Linked DNA regions of Paraglaciecola sp. L3A3. Each later gene encodes a partner of the first gene's protein in a complex. Links are inferred from orthologs where the notes say so. Each region holds a gene or a part of one and is shown on either strand. Other genes may lie near its edges.

Evidence for each region.
Region 2: the proteins of dnaG (region 1) and dnaB are in contact, whole or in part, in a crystal structure (PDB 2R6A), measured with the Geobacillus stearothermophilus proteins. The link is inferred for Paraglaciecola sp. L3A3 from one-to-one orthologs. Residues at the interface, in WP_049624496.1 of Geobacillus stearothermophilus: Lys456, Leu457, Leu458, Pro459, Ala460, Asn463, Ala464, Leu467, Leu535, Leu536, Ile537, Ala538, Gln544, Glu545, Asp548, Tyr549, His552; in WP_033016901.1 of Geobacillus stearothermophilus: Ser13, Glu15, Ala16, Gln18, Glu91, Leu92, Asp94, Ala95, Val96, Pro97, Thr98, Ala99, Ala100, Asn101, Tyr104, Tyr105, Ile108.

The regions. Positions count from the first base shown.
Region 1 is NZ_CP047023.1:3,680,515-3,696,725, reverse strand. The notes cover bases 1-2,887. They hold dnaG (DNA primase), read right to left. Parts: upstream 2,384-2,887; coding sequence 617-2,383; downstream 1-616. Other genes in these bases: GQR87_RS15390 (GatB/YqeY domain-containing protein), read right to left, coding at 2,534-2,887; rpoD (RNA polymerase sigma factor RpoD), read right to left, coding at 1-333. In the rest of the region: more of GQR87_RS15390, read right to left, coding at 2,888-2,995; rpsU (30S ribosomal protein S21), read right to left, coding at 3,091-3,306; tRNA (adenosine(37)-N6)-threonylcarbamoyltransferase complex transferase subunit TsaD, read left to right, coding at 3,527-4,540; glycerol-3-phosphate 1-O-acyltransferase PlsY, read right to left, coding at 4,546-5,142; folB (dihydroneopterin aldolase), read left to right, coding at 5,219-5,578; folK (2-amino-4-hydroxy-6-hydroxymethyldihydropteridine diphosphokinase), read left to right, coding at 5,575-6,096; GQR87_RS15360 (undecaprenyl-diphosphate phosphatase), read left to right, coding at 6,093-6,893; GQR87_RS15355 (histidine triad nucleotide-binding protein), read left to right, coding at 6,905-7,276; GQR87_RS15350 (HDOD domain-containing protein), read left to right, coding at 8,144-8,980; recombination-associated protein RdgC, read right to left, coding at 9,036-9,941; GQR87_RS15340 (ATP-binding protein), read right to left, coding at 10,017-11,738; phosphate regulon transcriptional regulator PhoB, read left to right, coding at 12,026-12,715; phosphate regulon sensor histidine kinase PhoR, read left to right, coding at 12,824-14,143; GQR87_RS15325 (O-acetylhomoserine aminocarboxypropyltransferase/cysteine synthase family protein), read left to right, coding at 14,323-15,597; lysC (lysine-sensitive aspartokinase 3), read left to right, coding at 15,833-16,211. UniProt on the Escherichia coli protein: RNA polymerase that catalyzes the synthesis of short RNA molecules used as primers for DNA polymerase during DNA replication.
Region 2 is NZ_CP047023.1:188,910-197,485, forward strand. The notes cover bases 1-2,961. They hold dnaB (replicative DNA helicase), read left to right. Parts: upstream 1-762; coding sequence 763-2,160; downstream 2,161-2,961. Other genes in these bases: recQ (DNA helicase RecQ), read left to right, coding at 1-679; GQR87_RS00795 (OmpA family protein), read right to left, coding at 2,278-2,961. In the rest of the region: more of GQR87_RS00795, read right to left, coding at 2,962-3,375; GQR87_RS00800 (secondary thiamine-phosphate synthase enzyme YjbQ), read right to left, coding at 3,459-3,878; GQR87_RS00805 (chemotaxis protein CheX), read right to left, coding at 3,882-4,346; GQR87_RS00810 (transcriptional repressor), read right to left, coding at 4,376-4,825; nudC (NAD(+) diphosphatase), read left to right, coding at 4,981-5,802; hemE (uroporphyrinogen decarboxylase), read left to right, coding at 6,008-7,072; GQR87_RS00825 (alkaline phosphatase family protein), read right to left, coding at 7,311-8,576. UniProt on the Escherichia coli protein: The main replicative DNA helicase, it participates in initiation and elongation during chromosome replication. Travels ahead of the DNA replisome, separating dsDNA into templates for DNA synthesis.

The DNA.
Region 1 (16,211 bases):
CAGCAGTTCTACTGTCCCCATTTCACGCATATACATACGTACAGGGTCAGTTGTGCGGCCAATTTCACTTTCTACAGTGGCAAGAGCCTGTGCTGCCGCTTCTGCGACTTCTTCATCAGTGTCACTTTCTTGCATCAAAAGTTCATCTGAATCAGGGGCTGTTTCAAAGACCTTGATGCCCATGTCGTTAATCATGCGGATGATATCTTCGATCTGATCAGAGTCGACAATATCTTGTGGAAGGTGGTCGTTAACTTCCGCGAAAGTCAAATAGCCCTGTTCTTTACCTTTAGCAATGAGGAGTTTTATCTGCGACTGCTTGCTTTGCACCATATAACCTTACACTTCTTGAATTAATTTAAAATTCGTACAACTCTTCTTTTTAGAGAAAAATTTTACATCGTAATTGTTTAACTGCTTAGCCTATCTATGATATATAAACCGACCTGAGCGAATTAGCCAGTATAGCAGACTTAGCTACCCTACGGCTAGAGTCTGTTGCGCTTTGGTGTATGAATTTCGTTCGATTCAATGTTTTATGATTGGTCGTTGGCTTAAGTATCTAGTGAACTAAGCTGAAATTAGCATCAAATGACAACAGTGTATTTATATTGGGTTATTTTTGTTCTTTTACAAGTAGGTTGAGCTCTTGTTTTTCTCCATCAGTTAAAAAACTTGTTCTAGACTTAGCAAATAATTCATCCATTCGCCCTTGTAAGTGCCAATCAAGTAATTTAGTAAAGCTATCTTCAAATACTAATTGTTGATTTTGCTCTGCATACTCCCAAGCTAATAGCTTCGCTAAATGCGGGCTGGCGGGGTGCCCTCTGAAGTGTTCAAGTACTTGAGCTGTATTGGCCGAGGGCTTACTTTTACAAAATTGAAATAATTCATTTAACATGGCCATGCCCTGGATAGGGGCATTGATTAAGGGGGCTGGATCGGCAGAGGCACACTTAATCGCCAAGCTCGGATCATCAAGTAATAAGCGGATCATCATGCGAACCGGAGAAATAGTACTTTTGTTTGGCGTTTTAAAATCTAATTTTGCTAAACCTTTGTGTTGGTTGGCCTTAGCAATATCGGTTTCTAACTTATATTTATTATGGTCTCCCATATGACTACTTAAATCAGCCATCAAACTGGCGCGAATATTGTCGCCAATAATTTGCTCTATCAATGGCATGGCTTCAGTTTTTAATGCGGCCTTTCCTTCGTTACTGCTTACATGATGGCGTTGCAGTAAATTGTTGAAGAAAAATTTAGATAAAGGTACTGAGTCTGATTGCAGTCTTTGTTCGAAGGTTTCTTTACCAATTTTGCGTACTAAAGTATCAGGATCTTCACCGTCAGGTAAAAACATAAACTTCATTTGCACGCCATCTTTTAGGTAGGGGAGTGCGTTCTCTAATGCACGCCAAGCAGCCTCTCGTCCAGCACGGTCACCATCATAACAACAAATAATTTCGCTGGTAGTGCGAAACAACATTTGAATGTGTTCTGGCGTAGTCGCTGTACCAAGGGAGGCAACAGCGTAATCTATACCAAATTGGCCTAATGCAACCACATCCATGTAACCTTCGACTATTATGACTTTGGCTAAATTTCTATGTGCTTGTTTAGCTTGATAAAAACCATATAACTCATGGCCTTTGTGGAAGATTCTGGTTTCAGGGGAGTTTAAATATTTGGGGCCGCCATCATCTAGTACTCGTCCACCAAACCCTATAACACGACCACGTTTGTCACGAATAGGAAACATAATGCGATCACGGAAAAAGTCGTAGCGTCGTCTATTATCATTTTCAGTGATAAGTTTTAGATCGAGTAGTTGCTGCTGAAATGTTGGATTGATACCAAATGTTTTCAGTACACTATCCCAATCTGGTGGTGCAAAGCCCATATCAAACGCTTTAACTATTTCGCCGTTTAATCCACGTTTTTTTAAATAATCTACTGCTTTATTTTTTTCTGGATGGGATTTGAGTTGTTGTGAAAAGTATTTTGCCACCTTTTCCATTAACTCGTAATCATTGCCTTTTTGCTGTTTTTGTTCTGCGCTTAGAGCTGGAGCTCCACCTTTTTCTCGGGGAACTTCTATACTGTGGTATTGAGCTAATTCTTCTATGGCTTCAGGAAATTCTAATCGGTCGAATTCCATTAAAAACGAAATAACATTACCGTGCGCGCCACAACCAAAACAATGATAAAACTGCTTGTCTTGGCTGACAGTAAAAGAAGGACTTTTTTCATTATGAAATGGACAACAAGCTTGGTGATTACGGCCTGCTTTTTTTAAAGAAACACGACTGTCTATTAACTCTACTATGTCAGTTCGAGCGATGATGTCATCTATAAATTCACGAGGGATACGGCCAGACATGTAATTTTCTCAAGCAATACAATAAAATCGGGGAGTATGATGCCATATTGTCAGTATAAACTTCGACACTAATTTAAATATTAGCGCCCTAAATAAACAAACCGCAACTGAGTGCGGTTTGTAGAATGCTATATAGTGTACTGATATAACTTAAGCGTTAAGCTTAGCTTTTATTTTACTACTAAGTTGGCCTATATCAGCTTTGCCTTGAACTTTTGGTTTTAACCAGCCCATGACTTTACCCATATCCTGCATTCCAGTAGCACTAGTTTCTTCCATTGCCTGAACAATTAAAGAATCTATTTCTGCCTCAGTAAGGGCTTTAGGCATAAAACCTTGCAAAATAACAATTTCTGCTAGTTCGATGTCAAGTAAGTCTTGTCGACCTGCAGTTTCGTATTGACTGGCTGCATCTTTTCGCTGTTTTATCATCTTGATTAAAATAGCAAGAATACCATCATCGTCTAAAGCAATATAACCGGGATTAGTACGTCCATCGATTTCATGTTGCTTTACGGCAGACAAAGCCATGCGAATAGTACCAAGACGAACTTTATCTTTGGCGCGCATAGCATCTTTTTGTGCATTTTTTAAATCATCTAATAAAGACATGTATGACTCATCGAAAACGTAAAAAGGATGTGTGATAAAACGACTTAAAGCGCGTGTTTCATAATTAAATACAAATAACGCGCTTCAGAAGAGATTTAGTACAATCTGATGCGACGAGCGTTTTCGCGAGATAACTTCTTCAAAAGACGTTTCTTAGCGGCAGCTTTCTTACGCTTACGTTCCCAAGTAGGTTTTTCAAAAAATTCGCGACGACGAACTTCAGAAAGTACACCTGCTTTTTCACATGAACGTTTAAAACGACGCAATGCAACATCAAAAGGTTCGTTCTCTCTAACTTTAACGATTGGCATTAAACTCTTACCTCAAAAATATATTAATTATATCGACCGGTACATAAAAGTAACCAGCTCGGTTAAAAATGGTGCGGAATTCTAATCATATCCACAGCAGAAGTAAAGCCTTGTTAGGTTAAAAAGTGAATATCTTCAAACAAATTTAATTTTAAATTGGCGCTTTCACTTCAGAACAGTAAAATGCCAGCAGTTTAATCTGTAAATTATTAAAAATATTATGCGAGTATTAGGAATCGAGACCTCATGTGATGAAACTGGTGTTGCTGTTTATGATGAGCATCAAGGGTTATTGTCACATCAATTATATAGCCAAGTAAAGTTACATGCTGATTATGGTGGGGTAGTTCCCGAATTAGCATCAAGAGATCATGTGCGAAAAATCATTCCTTTAATAAAGCAGACATTATTGGAAGCTAACTGCACCGAAAAAGATTTAGATGGCATTGCTTTTACGAAAGGGCCTGGTTTGGTAGGGGCTTTACTAGTGGGGTCGTCGGTTGCCCGTAGTTTGGCTTATGCGTGGAATTTGCCTGCTGTGGGTGTACATCATATGGAAGGCCATTTGCTTGCACCTATGCTAGATGAACCAGTACCATCTTTTCCTTTTATTGCGCTATTAGTTTCAGGTGGCCACTCTATGATGGTTAGAGTGGATGGTATCGGTCAATATCAAGTTCTAGGAGAATCTGTAGATGATGCTGCAGGTGAAGCCTTTGATAAAACTGCAAAGTTGTTGGGTTTAGATTACCCAGGAGGGCCGTTATTAGCTAAATTGGCCGAACAAGGAGAAGCAGGGCATTATCAATTTCCACGGCCTATGACCACGAAACCTGGATTAGATTTTAGTTTTAGTGGTTTAAAAACGTTTGCTGCTAATACTATTCGAGCCAGTGATGGTAGCGCACAAACTCATGCTAATATTGCTTATGCGTTTCAAGAAGCTGTGGTGGATACGTTAGCGATAAAATGTAAAAGGGCGTTGAAACAAACCAAACTTAAACGTTTAGTGATTGCTGGTGGAGTAAGTGCTAACAAGCAATTGCGCACTCAACTGGCTGATATGATGAGAAGTATCAATGGTGAAGTGTTTTATCCTAGATTAGAATTTTGTACTGACAACGGTGCGATGATCGCTTATGCGGGATTACAAAGGTTAAAAGCCGGCGAAACTGAATCGTTAAGTACAAAAGCTCAACCTAGATGGTCTTTAGAGGATTTACCCGCCATTTAGTTGGTTCACTTTCGCTTATTCTGTCGTACTTTGCTTTCTTGCTTATAGAACAAACGGATTATATTTTCTTTGTGGCGAAGAATAATTAAGCCGCTTAAAATGGCTACTGCCATGGCATACTCAGGTTGGATTAACCAAGTTAAAAGTGGCGCTAAACTAACGGTAATAATTGCGGCTAACGAAGAATATCCTGATATATATAATACTATTACCCAACAAAAAATAAGCAGGGATGCTAAATCTAAGCCTAAAGGTAAGATAGTGCCAAAAGCTGTTGCAACGGCCTTGCCACCTCTAAAGCCAAAAAATATTGGAAACATATGGCCTAAACATGCGGTGACAGCAACAAAAGCTAGATATACAGGGTCTAAGCCCAAATAATAACTAGCCCATACTGGTACTGTACCTTTTAAAATATCAAATATTAATACTAAGGCAGCAGGTAATTTTCCGCCAATTCTTAATACATTTGTGGCGCCTGGGTTACCTGAACCTTGCTCTCTAGGATCGCCTAAGGCAAATAATCTACACACCAAAATAGCACTTGATACAGAACCAAGCAGATAGGCAAATGCAAACATGAATATTGTGAGTGCTGTCATGTACTTGTGCTAAAAGAATGAGTTACAATTCAGCCAGAATATAACAATCTAAGATAAAATGCAGCGCGGATCACAAATGGATAAAATTCATATCGAAAGACTAGAGGTCTTATCGCTGATTGGCGTGTATGACTGGGAAAGAAAAAACAAGCAGCGACTGATACTCGATATTGAGTTACAAGCAGATTTATCTATTGCTGCTCATTCAGATAATGTTGACGACACGCTTAATTATGCTCTGGTGGCACAAACATTAGCGGATGAGGCTAAATGCTGTGATTTTAAACTAATTGAGGCACTAGCCAGTCATTTAATTGATTGTATCTTAAAGTCATTTCCAGCAGTGAAGATTGCTCGATTAAAGTTAAGCAAACCTGACATTTTGGCCAATGCAAAGAATGTTGCAGTAGAGTTTACGCGGGAGCGAGCAGTGTGAGTGTGCTTAATAGCGATACACATGAGATTTATATTAGTGTGGGAAGTAACCTTGATAAAGAAAAACATACTAGGGCTGGGTTACAAGGCATGTATCAAGCTTTTGGACCGCTCCAATTATCCTCTGTATACGAAAGTGAATCTGTAGGTTTTACCGGTAATAATTTTTATAATTTGGTTGTTAAAGCTCATACATCTTTACCTGTAGAGCAAGTATGTAAAATACTTAAGCAGATAGAACAAGACAATAAACGTCAACGAAATGAACAAAAGTTTGCTCCTCGTACTTTAGATTTAGATCTCTTGTTATATGACGAACTTGTTATGCAATCACCAGTAGAATTACCTCGCCCAGAAATATTATATAACGCTTTTGTTTTAAAACCGTTGGCAGAAATTGCGGGTGATCTTATCCACCCTATAGTAAAAAAATCTTATGCCAGTCTTTGGCAGGAATATGACAAAACCCGACAACACCTTTGGGTGATTACATTTGAATGGAGCTCTACTGAATCATGACATTATTTGAAATTATTATTTTGGCAATTATCCAAGGTTTGACTGAGTTTTTGCCTATTTCTAGTTCTGCACACCTAATTCTACCTTCTGAAGTTTTTGGGTGGCATAACCAAGGATTAGCATATGATGTGGCAGTACATGTAGGAAGCTTGTTAGCTGTGATGATTTATTTCCGTGCAGATATAGCTCGACTAACTGTTGCATGGTTAAGTAAAGGGTTTACGGCTAATCAATCTGCAGACAGTAAGTTAGCTTGGTGGGTCATTTTAGCCACCATTCCAGCAGTGATATTTGGATTTTTATTAAAAGATTATATCGAAGTGTATGGTCGTTCTGCCTTGGTTATTGCAACGACGACTATTGTGTTTGGTTTATTACTTTGGTACGCCGATAAAAAAGCAACGCTAGCTAAGAATATTACTCATATAACGTGGAAAAACGCCTTGATTATTGGTATTGCCCAAGCCATCGCTATTATTCCCGGGACGTCTCGTTCTGGTATCACTATGACCGCTGGGCTGATGTTAGGGCTTAATCGAGACAGTGCCGCAAGGTTTTCATTCTTATTATCTATTCCGGTCATTTTAGGGGCCGGATTATTAGCCACTGTTGATTTAATACAAGAGCCGAATGGAGTCGATTGGCAAGCACTATTATTTGGGGCGGTATTTTCATTTGTTAGCGCTTATGCTTGTATTTATCTATTTTTAGCTTGGATCTCAAAAATTGGTATGTTGCCTTTCGTGATTTATCGTTTGATCTTAGGCGTAGCTTTATTACTGTTTGTGTTGTTATAAAAGGAATTCTTATGTCTGATACCATATTTACTAAAATTATTAATAAAGAAATACCGGCTGAAATCTTATATGAAGATGAATTAGCGTTAGCCTTTAGTGATATTAACCCTCAAGCTCCAATACATTTTTTGGTTATTCCTAAAAAGCCGATAGCTACCATCAACGATATTGCGCCTGAAGATAAGGCAACGGTAGGGCATTTATATTGGGTAGCTGCACAAATTGCTGAGGAAAAGGGCTTTGCAGAAGATGGCTATCGTGCCGTGATGAACTGTAACGAGCATGGCGGACAAACTGTCTACCATATTCATTTACATGTGTTGGCGGGGAAAACGTTAGGCTGGCCACCGTATCAAGAGCGTTTGAAAGTTAGTGAAAATTAAATAATAACTATCCTGAACTCGGGTTAAGAAGTGTCAATTTAATTCACACTTAAAATTCAACTGGGTACAAATACACATTCATTTTAGTTTATATCAACGCATCCCTGAAGACGAAATTTTTGTGGATAGCAAGGCGCATTTTCGTATGAAATAGCGGACTATTGTTAGAAGAGCCAATGCCGCTAGGCGCCAAAAGAGGGGTGTTGAGAGGCTCGGCTTATCTCGAACTCAGGTTTACTAAGGACTGCATGAGCAGTCCTTGTCATCTTAAGCTCTTTAAATCTACTATTTTATTTTTATAATCCTAGAACTTCTAGCCTTTGTTTAAAGTCTATATCAAGGTGAATTGAAATTTGGGTTAATTTATTTAAGTCTGGTTGTAATTCAGATTTAATAAACCCAAATTAGGGCACTAATTTATCTACCTATTTATAATCTCCATCTGCTTGAAATGTTAAAATCTTATTGAATAAAGTATCAATAGAAGATTACTTTTATTACATGAAAAAATAAGCTGAAGATTGCGCAAAATATTATTGTAGAAAGAATTTCTATAAGGTTTCCGATTTATATCCTTATTCTGAAGGAATATATTGGATAGTATGCAATATATAGCAAATATTTAGCGTTTTATGGGGTTATGAGGGCTAGTTAGTATCAAAAAATATGCTAGCATTTAAACTCTTCCAGATTTATCCATTCGTTCAAATCTGTTTGTATTTTTCAGATTAATTAAGTGAACTAAAATTGGATACGGGAAGCTCGCGTAATCTCAGTTTATATCCAGTAGGACATAAACTTAAATAGTACAAAATAAATATGACTAGCTGATTTATATTCGGCTGTTCACAGGATACGGATAATTACATGGCTACAGAAAATGCATTATTAACCATCTTGGTTGAAAAAATAAATAACGATACTTTGGTATTGCCGACTCTCCCTGCTATTGCACTTAAAGTTAGGCGAGCTGCCGATGATCCTAATATAAATTTAAATGCTATGGCCGATGTCCTCGGACAAGATCCTTCACTCTGTGCTCGCATGATCAAAATATCAAATAGTGCTTATTTGGGGCGTGCTGTTAAAGTGACGTCAACAGCACAAGCGGTCACTCGTATTGGTCTTCGCCAAATTAAAAATATCTCTACTGCATTAGCGATGGAACAATTATTTGTTTCTAAAAATGATGTGGTAAAAGCTTATATGGAAAAAGCGTGGGCTGACACTATTGAAGTAGTGGCTAGTTCGTTGGCCGTTTTACAAACTCATATTAAACATACTAAAAATCGTTCGCTTTCATTGGAATCAATGATGTTAGCTGCGTTAATTAATAATATCGGTATTTTACCCATTTTAACTGAGGCTGAGCGGCATTCTGAGGTATTTGCAAATCCTACTTTTTTAGAAGTTGCCATTCAAAAATTATCTGGAAAGATAGGTTCTAGTATTATGAAAGAGTGGGGGTTTGAGCCTGAGTTTATAGAAGTCGCTGCACACTTTAATGATATGTCAGTACAAACTGAAGCTGTCTCTTATCTCGATCTTGTTCGTATTGGCGCCGCGGTTTGTGGACGTCTTGATAAGCATAAAGATGAAGTGCTTGAAGCAGCGGTTAAAAAAGGTATTGTTGCAGACGTTACAGATTTATTGTCAGATGATTTTATTGAATTACGTGAAAATGCGAAACAGATATTTGCCTAAGGTTAAATTGAATCTATAGCTGGTATTTATATACTAGCTATAGATTCACTATTTTTTATTCTTGTTCGTTATCCAACTGAAATATTACTTTTAATCGTTCAGCAAACCTGACAATTTCACCTGACATTAAAGCAAAATTTGCATCTAGTCTAGCTAGTTGATCATCCTTTGGAATATCATCATTTTGTTCAACTATTACATCTGTAAACTTAAGCCGCTTAATACTTAAATCTTCTTGAATGATTGCTTGTAAAGTTTCATTCCATTCAATAGCAATTTTTTGTACTGATTTTCCGGCAGCTAAATGATTGGAAATTTCATCGCTGTATAAATCTTGATTTTTGCAGCGAATAATAGCGCCATCTTCTTCTAGGGCTTTTAATTCTGCTTCTTCTAATATAACTATATCAGAAGGGACTGAATCATCTTTTAGCCAAGCCGTTAATTCACCTTGTATTGATTGTCTAGCCATAGGTATGACTGGTAACGAACCAATTGCTTTACGTAACATGGCCAAAAATGCTTCGGCTTTGCCATCTGCTGAGGCATCAACTACGACTAATTTATCTTTCCAAGAAATAAAACCATGGGTAAAACTATTTTTGGTGAATGCTTGTGGTAATAATCGCTGAATGATTTCTTGTTTAATATCTTGTTGAGCTTTTTTGCCCACTGGAGAGCCTGTTTCGGCTTCTATTAACGCGACTTTATCTGCTAGTTCAGCATTCACTACTGCGGCAGGTAATATACGCTCCTGTTTTTTCAGGGTTAACCAAATTCGTCCTGCGGTTACGTGGATAAGCGTCTTACCTTGATTGAAAGGAGAACCCCATCCCATGGTGGCTATTTCTTGACTACCGCAAGGACGAAATTTAAATTCAGCTAATTTGGTTTCTAAATCCTCTTCAGTAATATCTAGATCTTGGGTGAGTGTGTAAAGCTTCAGGTTTTTAAACCACATATATTGGATCCACTATAATTAGTTTTAGGAGTAAAACAAAAGACTGGAAAGAGTAGCAGGAATCCTTCGTCCTCGCTATACAGGTAGGCTTATTTTGTATTGTAAACCTTGGTTTGGTTCACTATGTACTTTGATGTCACCTTTTAATGTCTGAGTCACTAGGTTGTACATTATATGGGTGCCTAAGCCACTTCCACCTTTGCCTCTTTTAGTAGTAAAAAAAGCATCAAAATGTTTGTCTAATGTGTCTGATATTAAACCTTTACCATTATCAGAATAATTAATTATTAAATTCCCTTCATCCTGGCTGATTTCAATATCGATACAGCCTTTCTCGATATTTTCAAAACCGTGAATGAGAGAGTTCATTATCATGTTAGTGAAAATTTGTGCTAAGGCACCAGGTGCACAAGTGAAGGTCAGATCTTCTGGACAACTGACATTAATCGTATGTTTAGTCTTTTTGAAATTAGGCGCTAGAGATTGTATTACTTCTGTTAAATATTGACTGACATTAATTTCACGTTCTGCTTCGCTAGTTTGGTCAACGGCCACTTGTTTAAAGCTAGAAATAAGGTCAGAGGCCCTGTTCAAATTATTTGTCAGAAGGGTTGCTGTTTGTTGGGCGTCAGAGATGAATGTTGACATTGTGCTACCAGTTAAACTCTTTTCTTCGTAAGCAGTTTGTAATTTACTGATTCGCTCTTGTAAAAAACTAGTAGCAGTAATGCTGACTCCTAATGGAGTATTAACATCGTGTGCAATACCCGCAACCAAACCGCCCAGAGAAGCCATTCTTTCTGATTCTATTAATTGATCTTTGGCTAATTTAACTGTTTCCATAGACTTAGCCAGCTCAGAGTTTCGATTACGTAATTCGTCTTCTATAAATTTACGATTTTCATTTTCTTGACGTAATTCTCTTTGATTGATTAATAACTCATCTTTCTGTTGTTCTAAGTCCAACATTATTTTGCTCAAGGTTGCGGTTTTCTTAGCAACTTCTTCTTCCAATGATATATTTTGCTCGTCTAATAATTTATTGGCTTCCTTTAATGCATTTTGTGCACCGGATAACTTTGCCTGATAAATAATCATTTCGTCGATCAGTTTGTTATATGAGGTTTCTAGAAGTTTTAATTCATTATTGTCTGAAATGCCTAAGTCTAATTTTGAAGATTCTGGATCTTCTAGATGGAAATCAGAAATCTGTTGAGAAAGTTCATTCAGCGGATTGGTTAACATGGTACGAAAGGCACTCATAAACAGAAATACCAAAAAGCCAGTTTTAACAATGGCATTACCAATTAAAAAGAAAATACCCACTTCGATACGACTAAAAATGATATCAATACTTGAATACAAGGTAACGTCACCAACCAAAGATGTACGCCCAGAAAATTCAAAAATAAGCGGGAAGCTGTAACCAAAAGTACTGCCCGAATGGTCTCTTACCACACCTTTGGTAATGGGTTCATCGATAAGTTTAGAGGTACGGCCTAAGTCTGCGATATATTTACTATTTTCATCGCGTATCTGTACACCTTCAATAATAGGCAGTTCCATTAAACCAACAGCAATTGATTTGGCTTGAGGGGTATTCAGTTCCCATATTGCCCGAGTTAAACTTGTGCTGAAGGTGTTTTTTAAGGTTTGTAGTTCACCTTCGATATGACTTTTAGTATTTAAGTACTCAGTGAAAACTTGGCCTGTGGTAACAATAAGTGTAAGAATAAAATAAACAGATAATACTCTAGCGAGAAGTTTTTTTGATAATCCTTTGTTTACGCTAGACATATCTAATGGGCATCCTTTAGCTAAGAAGTTTAATCTGATACCGTACAGAATATGCGTATTAAAAAAAATAAACAAGAACAGACATTAAATGAATCAGTAACATAGTAATTTTATTTTTGTTGGCTCCCTCTTTCGTGAAAGAGATTTTGTAATTAAGTGAAAAATTAGCGGTTGTTGCTGCTAATTTGGGAATATATGCATGTTTATTACACTTAAATGATAAGTTTAATAAAAGTGTCATAAAAAGTATGAATAATCGGTGCCCTGAAGTATTAAGGAATTTAAGCATGGCCAAACGTATATTATTAGTAGAAGACGAAGCACCGATCAGGGATATGTTGAAATTTGTTCTTGAGCAATCGGGCTATGAAACAATTGAAGCTGAAGATTTCCAAGTTGCTTTGGATAAAATAGTTGAACCTTATCCTGATTTAATTTTACTCGATTGGATGTTACCCGGTGGAACAGGTATTCAATTGGCTAAAAAATTGAAACAGCATGAATACGCTAGAGATATCCCTATCATAATGTTGACAGCTAAGGGTGAGGAAGAAGACAAAATTCGAGGCTTAGAGTCGGGTGCTGATGATTATGTTACTAAACCCTTTTCGCCTAAAGAATTAGTGGCTCGAGTGAAAGCTGTTATTAGACGTGTTACACCCACCTCCAGTGAAGATGCAATTGAATTTAAAGGCTTAAGATTGGATCCTGTTTCCCATAGAGTGACATCAAATGAAGCACCTATAGAAATGGGACCAACTGAGTTCAAGTTATTACACTTTTTTATGACTCATGCAGAACGTGTTTATAGCCGAGAGCAGCTATTAGATAATGTTTGGGGAACCAATGTGTATGTAGAAGATAGAACAGTTGATGTGCATATTCGCCGGTTACGTAAAGCATTGTCAGTCTTTTCTCACGAAAATATGATTCAAACTGTAAGAGGTGCGGGCTACCGGTATTCCACGAAAATATAAGACATGTTTAATTAACTAACTAGAAAAAGAAGGTCTGAGTTTCAGGCGTGATGATCAAATGTTCATACAAGATAATACAGACTTTTGATAATAAGGAACATTTGATATATGTATCATCGTTTTATGTGGTTTAAGAGTGTGCTTAGGGTGATTACTTTTATTTCTCTAACCTCTTATCTTGGTTATTATTTTGATCAATTCGCCGTAGGTGTAATCTGTGGCGGAATTGTCATTCTTGCATGGCAATATTGGCGTTTACATCGATTAAACTATTGGCTTTGGCATAGTAAAAAAATCACTCCTCCCAATACGCGAGGGGTATGGGCTAATATTTATGAAGGTATTTATGCCGTTAAGCTAAACAACCGTAATAAACGTAAAGCCTTAGGTGAAATTATTCGCAGATTTCGCGAAGGCGCTGAAGCTCTGCCTGATGCAGCACTAGTGGTTGATGAGAAAGGAAATATAACTTGGTGTAATCGACTTGCTCGCATTGAGTTAGGTATTCGCTGGCCGGAAGATACTGGACAGAATATTAATGATTGCATCCGTTCTGCACATTTTAAGAAATTTTTTAAAGCACAACATTTTGATCATCCAATTGAAATCACCTCACCTATTAATCCATCTAAAGTATTAGAAATTAGGATTGTTCCTTATGCTGAACAGGATTTAATGTTATTAATCAGGGATGTAACAAGGGTAATTCAAATTGAAAATATGCGAAAAGATTTTGTGGCCAATGTTTCTCATGAATTGAAAACACCTCTAACTGTTATCAACGGTTATTTAGAAATGATCCCTGAAGATGGAAGTATGCCAGCGCCTATGATGCATAAAGCTATCACTGAAATGCGCTCTCAATCGATTAGGATGCAAAGTTTAATTGAAGAACTATTGGTGTTATCTCGTATCGAAGCTAGCACTGAAAGAGCGTTTGAAAAGCTGGTTAATGTGCCGCAAGTTTTGTGGCAAATACAAGCTGAAGCCGAAGCATTAAATCGTGATAAACAACATAGGATATTTTTTGATATATCTCCCATTTTGTACGTTTACGGAATTGAAACAGAATTACGCAGCGCGTTTTCTAACTTGATATTCAACGCCATTCATTACACCCAACCTAGAGGTGTAATCCAAGTGACATGGGGATTTGAAGGTCAACAAGCAAAGTTTAGTGTCAAAGATAATGGGGATGGTATTGCAGCAGAACACATTGAACGGTTAACTGAACGTTTCTATCGCGTGGATAAAGCTCGTTCGCGCACTACAGGTGGCTCAGGTTTAGGTTTATCTATAGTCAAACATGTATTGTCTCATCATAATTCTAAATTAGTCATAGACAGTGTTGTTGGACGTGGAACTGAATTTAGTTGTCGTTTTTCTCCTGAATTAATTTCTCTTATTGAAAGCGATAAAGGGAATTAATCATAGATTATTAAGCGAAATTTCAGCACAAGTCCAACGATCTCTTAACGTATATTATTAAATGATTGATCCACTTAACGAATAAATATCAAAGCTTCATAGCAAATTGTAATCAAGCCTAGTACAGTTATCTGCAATTTTTCGTGACCTCCATAAAACTTAAAAATAAAGGACAAGATATGAAACTTGAATCTCTTGCATTACATCACGGTTATACCTCTGAAGACACCACTAAAGCGGCGGCTGTGCCTATTTATCAAACGACTTCGTTTACTTTTGATAATACTCAGCATGGTGCAGATTTATTCGATTTAAAAGTACCGGGTAATATTTACACTCGCATCATGAACCCAACAACAGACGTGCTTGAACAAAGAGTGGCGGCGATGGAAGGGGGCATAGGTGCTTTGGCTGTTGCCTCTGGCATGGCTGCCATTACGTATGCTTTGCAGTGTATTTGTGATGTAGGCTCTAATATTGTTAGCACCAGCCAACTTTATGGAGGCTCATATAACTTATTGGCACACACTTTACCTAAGCAAGGTATTGAAGCTCGTATGGTGTCTGCTGACGATTTAGCTGGGTTTGAAAATGCAATCGATGATAACACTCGAGCTATTTTTTGTGAGTCTATAGGTAACCCTGCAGGTAATGTGGTAGATATTGCAGCATTGGCTGACATTGCTAACAAACATGGCGTACCTTTAATTGTTGATAATACAGTGGCCACGCCATTTTTGTGTCGTCCTTTCGAACTTGGTGCCCATATAGTGGTGCATTCATTGACTAAATACATAGGTGGTCATGGAACCAGTATTGGCGGCGTGATTGTAGATTCAGGTAAATTTGATTGGGTCGCCAATAAAAAGCGTTTCCCGATGATGAATGAACCGGATCCCTCATATCATGGTGTGGTGTATACAGAAGCGTTAGGGGCTGCAGCCTATATCGGTCGTTGTCGTGTTGTTCCTTTACGTAATACCGGTGCTGCATTATCGCCGCACAGTGCATTTCTAATTTTGCAAGGCCTTGAAACTTTAGGTTTACGTATGGAACGTCATTGTAGTAATGCTGAAAAATTGGCCGCATTTTTACAAGATCATCCTAAAGTAAATTGGGTTAATTATGCCGCTTTACCTGACAGCCCTTATCATACAGTTTGTCAAAAAATCACAAATGGTAAAGCATCTGGTATCTTAAGTTTTGGTGTTAAAGGAGGGATTGAAGGAGGCGGCCAGTTTATTGATGCTTTACAAATGGTGTTGCGTTTAGTCAACATAGGTGATGCTAAATCACTAGCATGTCATCCCGCCTCAACGACTCACAGACAATTAAACGAAGAAGAACTTGCCAAAGCTGGCGTGAGTATTGATTTGGTCAGAATTTCGGTGGGAATTGAAAATATCGACGATATTATTGCTGATGTAAGACAAGCGTTAGATACAGTTTCTTAATTTTGCATTTTTGACGTTAAACATTAATACAGAACCCTTCATTACATGGAGGGTTTAAGATCTAACATTCTTTAATCTTTCTTTAGCTGAATAGCCAACTCTAAAAATCTCTATTTCAAAGTGGCGAGTCTATTCCAAAATAGTAGAAGTTAGTTACAATATTACTTTTAAATTATTCAAAAAAACTGCTATTTTACCGCCTAATTTTTGTAGTTGATTATGAGTGATAAAAACTGTGAGCAATATAGAACTAAATAGCCTTAATGTGGCTAAGTTTGGTGGTACAAGTGTCGCTAATTTTGCTGCTATGCAAAACTGCGCGAATATTATTAAAAACAATCCTAATACTCGAGTTGTGGTAGTCAGTGCCTCAGCAGGAGTCACCAATTTGTTGGTTGATATTGCTCATACGGCTATGTCTAAAGATCAAATAAAGCAAAAATTAGTAGAAATCAAAACTATTCAGTATGCCATTTTAAATGAGTTAGCTAACTCTGAAGAAGTAGCTGAAAAACTTGAGTCTTTATTGGCGTCTTTGACTGATTTGGCTTTACATGAAGAAATTATTCACAGTGCCGATTTAAAAGATAGCTTGTTATCCCATGGCGAAAGAA
Region 2 (8,576 bases), 3.5 Mb from region 1 along the record:
TTGTAGACGTCAAATTCTGCTTAATTATTTTGCTGAGTATTCAGCAGGGCATTGCGGAAACTGTGATATTTGCCTAGATCCACCCAAAGCTTTCGACGGAACGGTTGATGCTCAGAAGATTCTTTCCTGTGTTCTACGATTACAACAAAATGTCGCTAGTCAATACGTCATTGATGTCTTACGTGGTAAACAATTAAAACGTATTTTTGAAAATCAGCATGAACAACTTTCTACCTTTGGTATAGGAAAACAACAATCAGATGAGTATTGGCATAACCTGATTAATCAATTAATTCATCGAGGCTTGTTACGAGTTGATATCACCCAAAATGCTGTATTGAAATTAACCGAAGAAGCACGGCCTATGTTGAAAAACACCCAGTCTTTGCAATTAGCGGTGCCAAGGTTGACTGTCAACTTAGGCAAAAAATCTAAATTCCAAGCGCAAGATTATGACCGAGCATTATTTGCCAAGCTTAAACATTTACGTAAAGTCATTGCAGAACAAGATGATGTACCACCTTTTGTGGTGTTTAGTGATGCAACTCTGGCTGATATGGCCAATAAATGCCCTGAGTCTTCGTCTGAATTTTTAGATATCCATGGCGTGGGTGCTACTAAGTTAGAGCGATATGGTGTGCGATTTATTGAAGCGATTAGTAAGCATATTAATAAATAATCTAAGATCTTAGTTCGTCTTTGTATGGGTTAGTAGTAGTATCTCTGACATAATCTTTATTGTTTAATAAATTGATATAATCCATGGCTGTAAAAGAAGTTTCTCGTAAAAATAAAGATCAAAATGTTGAAAAACTAAAGATCCCACCACATTCTATCGAAGCCGAGCAGTCTGTCTTGGGCAGCATGTTAATTGCTCCTGACTCTTGGGATAAAGTGGCAGAAATTGTAGTGGAAGATGATTTTTACAATCATTCCCATCAAGTTATTTATCGTTCTATTTTAGGTTTGTTATCGAAGAATGAACCCATTGATTTAATTACTGTTTCTGAACATTTAGAAAATTTAGATGAATTAGAAGCAGCCGGCGGTTTTGCTTATTTAGGTGAGCTGGCACGGAATACACCAAGCTCAGCTAACGTGACTGCATATGCGCAAATTATTAAAGAGCGCGCAGTGACTCGTGAGTTAATCGGTGTGGCTCACGAAATTGCGGATACAGGTTATAATCCAGAAGGCCGAAATAGTGGCGAAATTTTGGATATGGCCGAAAGTAAGGTCTTCGAAATTGCTGAAAAAAGAACCGGCAAAAACGAAGGCCCTAAAAATGTTGAATCGGTGCTAGGTAAAACCATAGATCGATTAGAAGAGCTGGTTAAAAGTAATAAAGACGTGACAGGTGTGTCTACTGGATACACTGACTTAGATAAAAAAACCAGTGGTTTACAACCTTCTGACTTAATTATTCTCGCAGCACGTCCATCTATGGGGAAAACGACATTCGCCATGAACCTGTGCGAGAACGCAATGTTGTTGGAAACTAAGCCTGTATTAGTATTTAGTCTAGAAATGCCTGCAGAACAAATCATGATGCGTATGCTGGCGTCTTTAAGTCGTGTCGATCAGACCAAAGTGCGTACCGCTCAATTGGACGATGAAGATTGGGCTAGAATGTCAAATACTATGGCTATGTTAAAAGATAAAGATAACCTGTTTATTGATGACTCTTCGGGCCTAACTCCGATGGAAGTCAGGACCCGGGCAAGAAAATTAGCCCGAGATAAAGGTGGTATAAGTTTAATCATGATCGATTATTTGCAACTTATGCAAGTGCCTGGTTTAAGTGATAACCGTACCTTAGAAATTGCCGAAATATCTCGTTCTTTGAAATCTCTAGCAAAAGAGCTAGAAGTGCCAGTTGTTGCTCTATCTCAGTTAAATCGTAGTCTAGAACAAAGAAGTGATAAAAGGCCGATAAACTCGGATTTACGGGAATCAGGTTCCATAGAGCAAGATGCGGATTTGATCATGTTCATTTATAGAGACGAAGTCTATAACGAACAAAGTACCGAAAAAGGGATTGCCGAAATTATCATTGGTAAACAACGTAATGGCCCGATAGGGACATCTAGATTAACCTTCCAAGGGCAGTTTTCGCGCTTCGATAATTATGCTGGCCCAGCCATAGAAGATGAGTATTAATAGCAATTAGTGATAATGATTTTTGCTAGCTGAACACTTATATTTATTGGTTTATATCATATTAAAGACAAAAAAAAGAGATGCTAAAAGCATCTCTTTTTTTGTGTTAAGACTAACTTACTTCTTAACTTTTACTCTTGTGCTTGCAGTTACTTTAGCCGTAATGCGACGGTTAATTTTATGTGCAGCAGCAGTATTAGACGTATCTAATAATTGAGTTTCACCGAAACCTTTAACAGTTAAGCGATTAGGATTAATGCCGTATTCTTTAACAAATAAGTCACTAACAGCTTTAGCTCGTTTTTCAGAAAGCATCATGTTGTAGCCTGCATCACCTGGTGCTGATGCATGTCCTTCAATCACTGTATCTGTTGATGGGAATCGTTTCATGAAGTCAGCAAATTCTTTAAGCTGAGGATCAAGAGGATATTGCACAACGGCACTGTTATTAGCGAATAATACTTTAATATTCACTGACACTTGTTCTTCAGTAAATATGCTACAGCCATTTGCATCAACTTTGTCTTCAGCTGGTGTGTTAGCACATTTATCTTTACCATCTACAACACCGTCGTTATCAGTATCTATTGATTGAGCAACGATTGCGCAACCTTTACTATCAACTTTAGTTCCGTATGGAGTATTGGCACAGCTATCCATGTTATTGCTAACGCCATCATTATCACTGTCTTTAGAAGCTGCTGGAGCCGAACTCGCGCCAAATGCATAAGCAAGACCTAACTTGTATCCCATATGGGTATTGTCAGTGTCTAAATTCTGATATGCCGCAATTTCAGTAATAATTTTAAAGTTTTCGTTTAGATCCCAGTGCTTACCTAAACCTAAATCTAGGTAGTAATCACTTTCTGCAATCTTGGTACGCTTCACACCACCGAAGACATAGAACAAGTCATCTTCTAGGAAATATAACGCATCTGCACCAAAGCGATTACTTGAATAGTCGCTAGGAGTGGCATCGATATCAAAGCTTGAAGCTTCAATTCGAGCAGCCCACTGTGGTTTAAATCTAAAACCAAATTCCACTCCTAAGCCTTTACCACTATCTAAGTAGAAAGGCGCGCCAGTTTCGGCATGATCAGTTTTGTAATATTCAACAAACCCACCAACCCACTTTTCGCCTTCTTTATTTGACTCAGCTTGTACACTTGAAGTCATAGCTAAAGCAATTGCACTAGCGACTAATAATTTTTTCATCTGTGATTTTCCTTAAAATTTTAAATGTCATTAAATATTTGCTAATTCTACCATTAAATTTGTAGATCGAAACATCCTTTATTTCATTCCCCTGATAACGTCGCAATTAAGTGACGGCTACCAGCTCTGTTGCGATGTTCGCCTAGTATTATTCCTTGCCACATACCTAACGCCAGCGCACCGTCACTTATAGGGACGGACACGTGGCTGCCAAGTAAACTGGCTTTAATATGAGCGGGCATATCATCAGCCCCTTCATAGTTATGCAGATAATAGGCCATATTATCTGGTACCATCTTATTGATATGTGTCTCCATATCTTGCCTAACGGTAGGATCGGCATTTTCGTTGATGGTTAAACTGGCACTCGTATGCTGGATAAACAGGTGCAATAAACCCGTCGATATATTTGCCAAATCGCTCAATTGGCTCACTACCTCATCAGTAATAAGGTGATAACCTCTAGATTTGGGCTTTAAAATTAAACGTTGTTGAGTCCACATAACTTACTTATTAAAACACATTTCTAAATATAAATTACCCGATGGGTGGGTAAATGGCATGACCATTTTTTTCCCATCGACTTGATGATCAATTGTATGATTTTTGCCTGAGACTATCATAGGGGTTGCCATACCAAAGTTGTATCCTTTTTGGTCAAGATCATTTTTAGCCCCTCCACAAATCATGTTTGTTATTTCGCCTACCATATCATTCACATCTGAATTGATGCCTTCTGGCTTTTCACCTAACATTTTGTGCATGATTTCAAGGACTAAACTTTCTTCAAAGGAGATAGAAAGAGAACCTTTAATATCGTCTCCTACCATACCTATTAATCCGGATACATCGCCACCTGCCTGATTATTTCCCTTTTTTTGGGGTTTACCGGGAGTCAGTTTTGTCTGGGCCATAGTTTCTATCACATTGAGTAATGCAATAATAAATGGATTAATAAATTCAGAATTCATTTACGCAAATTTTCCTTAATTTCAGGCTCTTATTGACAAGCTGAACAGGTTCCGTGGGCTTCGATTGTTTGTTTTAATACATTAAATCCAACAGAGTTAGCTTGTTTATTTAATGTATCTTTTAATCCTACCGATTGTATTTCTTGCACTTCACCACACGTGTCACAAATTAAAAATTGTACAGGATGATGGCAATCAAAATGATGGCAAGCAACAAAAGCATTAGTTGATTCGATTTTATGAATCAAGCCAAATTCCAGTAAAAAATCTAGCGTGCGATATATAGTAGCCGGTTTCGCATTAGCTTCTGTTAATTTAAGTTCATCGAGTAATTCATAAGCGCCAACTGCTCCTTCATGACCTAATAATAGGGCGTAGATTTTTTCTCTTAATAGAGTGAATCTAGCACCTTTATCTTCACAAAACTGCCTTGCTTTGTATATTTGTGACTCAACATTTTGTTGATCAGTAATAATCACTTGATTTCCTTCAAAATAAACGGGTGAATAATAGCACTAATCATCGTTTATGAGGTAGTGGTATTAAAATTTTTGCATCATCTTAATTCTATCATGCATATCTTGGATTTTGCGTGTTAATCTTACCATCAATATAGTCAGTGTTAACCTTTATTATGATTGAACAAAATATAACTATTAGCCACGAAACATTAGCCATTTGGTTTGTTTTTAGTGGCGATAAAATGTTAATTCCAAAAGAAAACTCACATTTACTCAAGTGTCGTTGGCAAAACTTAGCATTTGCTCATGCATATAAACAACAAATTGTTAAAATTGGTAGTTATAAAGAATTACCGTGTTTGTTAGTCGACATGGGCAACGAAACGATTGACGAAGAAGATTTAGCACTGGTGGGCTTGCGTAGTGTATTAAATGAATGTTCAGATACCTTTTTTGGCATAGCTGCAAGGTCTTGGCAAGTCGCTTTGTTTATCCGAACCCATAGGTTTTGTGGCCAATGTGGTTCTAAAATGCAACAAGTTGATTGGGAAATGGCTATGCAATGTATGCGTTGCAGTCATAGGTGTTACCCGAGAATTTCACCATGTATTATAGTTGCGATACGTAACAAAGATAAAATCCTCTTGGCGCAAGGAAAGTCCCAGCAATCACGAAATATGTATTCTATTATCGCAGGATTTGTTGAAAGTGGCGAAACCTTAGAACAAGCGGTGCATAGAGAAGTCTTTGAGGAAGTAGGGATTAAAGTCAAAAACCTTAAATATTTTGCCAGTCAGCCTTGGCCTTTCCCTCATGCATTAATGATGGGCTATTTAGCTGATTTTGATTCATGCGATATTCAAGTCGACGGCAAAGAAATACTAAGAGCTGGTTGGTTTGATATCAGTGAATTGCCTAATATCCCACCTAAACTTTCTATTGCGGGACAACTCATAGAACAAACTATTACAGAGATTCAACAAAGTTCTTGCTAACCAGCTTAGTTAAACAGATATAGCAACAAGGTTTGAATTTTTAGTGTTTAGAATGTTTGAAATTTAATCAACACAAACAAACTGTTCAACTTTTTGTCTAATTTACTTAGCTTCAAGCCGTAAAGCCGCTACAATACTGCCAATTTTTATGCCTGATACAATCAAATTGTCATTGGGCGAGCTTTATTATGACTAGAGGTAACTGATGCAAGAATTGCAGAACGATCGATATTTAAGGGCTTTGTTACGCCAACCCGTAGACGTCACACCTGTATGGATGATGCGCCAAGCTGGTCGATACTTACCTGAATATAAAGCGACACGCGCAGTGGCAGGAGATTTTATGTCCCTCTGCAAAAATGCAGAATTAGCTTGTGAAGTGACTTTACAACCCTTACGTCGATTTGATCTAGATGCAGCAATTCTTTTTTCCGATATTTTAACTATTCCTGATGCAATGGGATTAGGCCTGTATTTTGAAACAGGGGAAGGCCCAAGATTTGAACGACCACTAACTTGTATGGGGGATATTAAAAAATTACCCGTTTTAGATCCAGAAGATGAATTGGGTTATGTGATGAACGCTGTGCGGACCATCCGTAAAAATTTGCAGGGCCAAGTCCCTTTAATTGGTTTTTCTGGCAGCCCATGGACTTTAGCTACTTATATGATCGAAGGAGGCTCAAGTAAGGCTTTTACTAAAATCAAAAAAATGGCTTTTAGTGAACCTCAAGCTTTACATCTATTGTTAGATAAACTTGCGGACTCTGTAATTTTGTATTTAAACGCCCAAATCGCCGCTGGAACCCAGTCTGTTATGGTATTTGATACATGGGGTGGTGTGTTATCAGGTCGTGATTACAATGAGTTTTCGTTACGTTATATGCATAAAATTGTTGATGGTCTAACTCGTGAAAATGACGGCCGTAAAGTGCCAGTGACCCTATTTACTAAAAATGCCGGATTATGGCTTGAATCAATAGCTGCTACTGGATGTGATGCGGTTGGTCTGGATTGGACTGTAGATATGGCTGATGCGAAAAAACGTATTGGCGATAAAGTGGCCTTGCAAGGTAATATGGACCCTTCTATGTTATATGCCCCAGCAGAGAGAATTGAACAAGAAGTACAATTAATACTCGATGGTTTTGGTAAAGGTGATGGCCATGTATTTAACCTAGGACATGGTATTCATTTAGATGTCCCACCGGAAAATGCCAAGGTATTTATTGATGCGGTACATAAGTTGAGTAAACCTTTTCATCTTTAATTCTTGTTATTTCAGCTAAAACCATAATTTTTGTTGTGATAAAGGCTCGATTGATTTCAATCGAGCCTTTATATAGCAGTTGTTATCTAACTTAATTGTTTCTGTGCGTGCGTTCTTAATTCAATTGCTACCTTGCACTTCTGTTAAATCATTGCCTTCATACTCAGCGCATACATAACCAATAAAACCTGAGTCAGTGAAAACTTAACTCAGGTTAATGTGTACCCTATGAATTTGATTAATTACTTTTTTTGAAAATGACTTCTTTACCGTTAGTCGTCAACTGTTTTGCTGAAACGTGAATACAATCTTGGTCAATTTCTAATAGACCTATACCTGCACTATTAAGCAAAGTGCGCACATTTTGTCCTTTCGGTTTTCTGTGTTGTATGCGCATATTTCTGCGTTGGGTAAACCAATTTAGTGGTGAATATTTACTATATAAAACACGGTTGAGAGTGTCGAACCAGTTGAGTAATTTTTCGGGGAATTGGTTCTTAATACCGCTACTGGTAATTTGCGTAATATTAGGGCTATTTTGTCTAAAACGTAAACTAATGTCATAAACAAAAGAATAGTGAACATCACCAGATAAAATAACAAAATTGGGTGGCGTTTTACGGTTACGAAAAATATTCAACATCACACTAGCCGTCCCCTTATGGGCCATCCAATTCTCAGCATCTACTGTTAGAGCTTTACCAAAAAAGGTAAAAATTCGTTGAATGGTTTCGATTAATTTAACGCCGAATATCGGTGCAGCAGATACCATTATTACCGACTTTTGGCCTATAAGTTCTTGCTGTAAGTCACACAAAGCTTCCCAATCCATTAAGCCTGATGGTTTAGTTAAACTAGACTCTGAACGCCATCGTTGGGTTCTGGTGTCGAGCACAACAAGCTTAGGGCTAGTCGCTAAATGATAATGCCAATGCTCCCAGGCTAATAACTTATCGACTAATTCGTCGTGTTCAATTATTCCTCGCTTGGTAAAATGACTAGTGCATAAATCTTTTAATGGCTGCAGAGTGTTTGGGCAATTCCCCCAACCTTGGCATAACCAATAGCCAATCAAAGCATTGCCCACAATACGTTTAGCAAATTCATTTTGGTAAACGGCTTCTTCCCAACCTCGGGTTAAATTCCAGTCGTCTGTGATGTCATGGTCATCGAATATCATGTAAACAGGAACGTGTGCTAATGCTCTGCGAACTTTTGCTAACCCTGTAGCAAACTTTTCTATAGCCATTTTTTCTTTGCCAAAAATAGACTTAAATTTTTTTGGTATGGGGTCGTCAGATAGGGTTATCCGTTGCCACATTTCTGGGGACCAAGTTAAAATATACATAGCCATTACTTCAGCAAAAGACATTAAGTGGTTATTGGCATTATCAGAAGTAAATATAGGCTTTTTTTTGGCGCTGAAAAAATTGTTATAGGTGTTTTCTGTTGTTGGGGTATCAGGTAGTAAAGCAGGGCGTTGGTAATAACAATCTGTATGCTG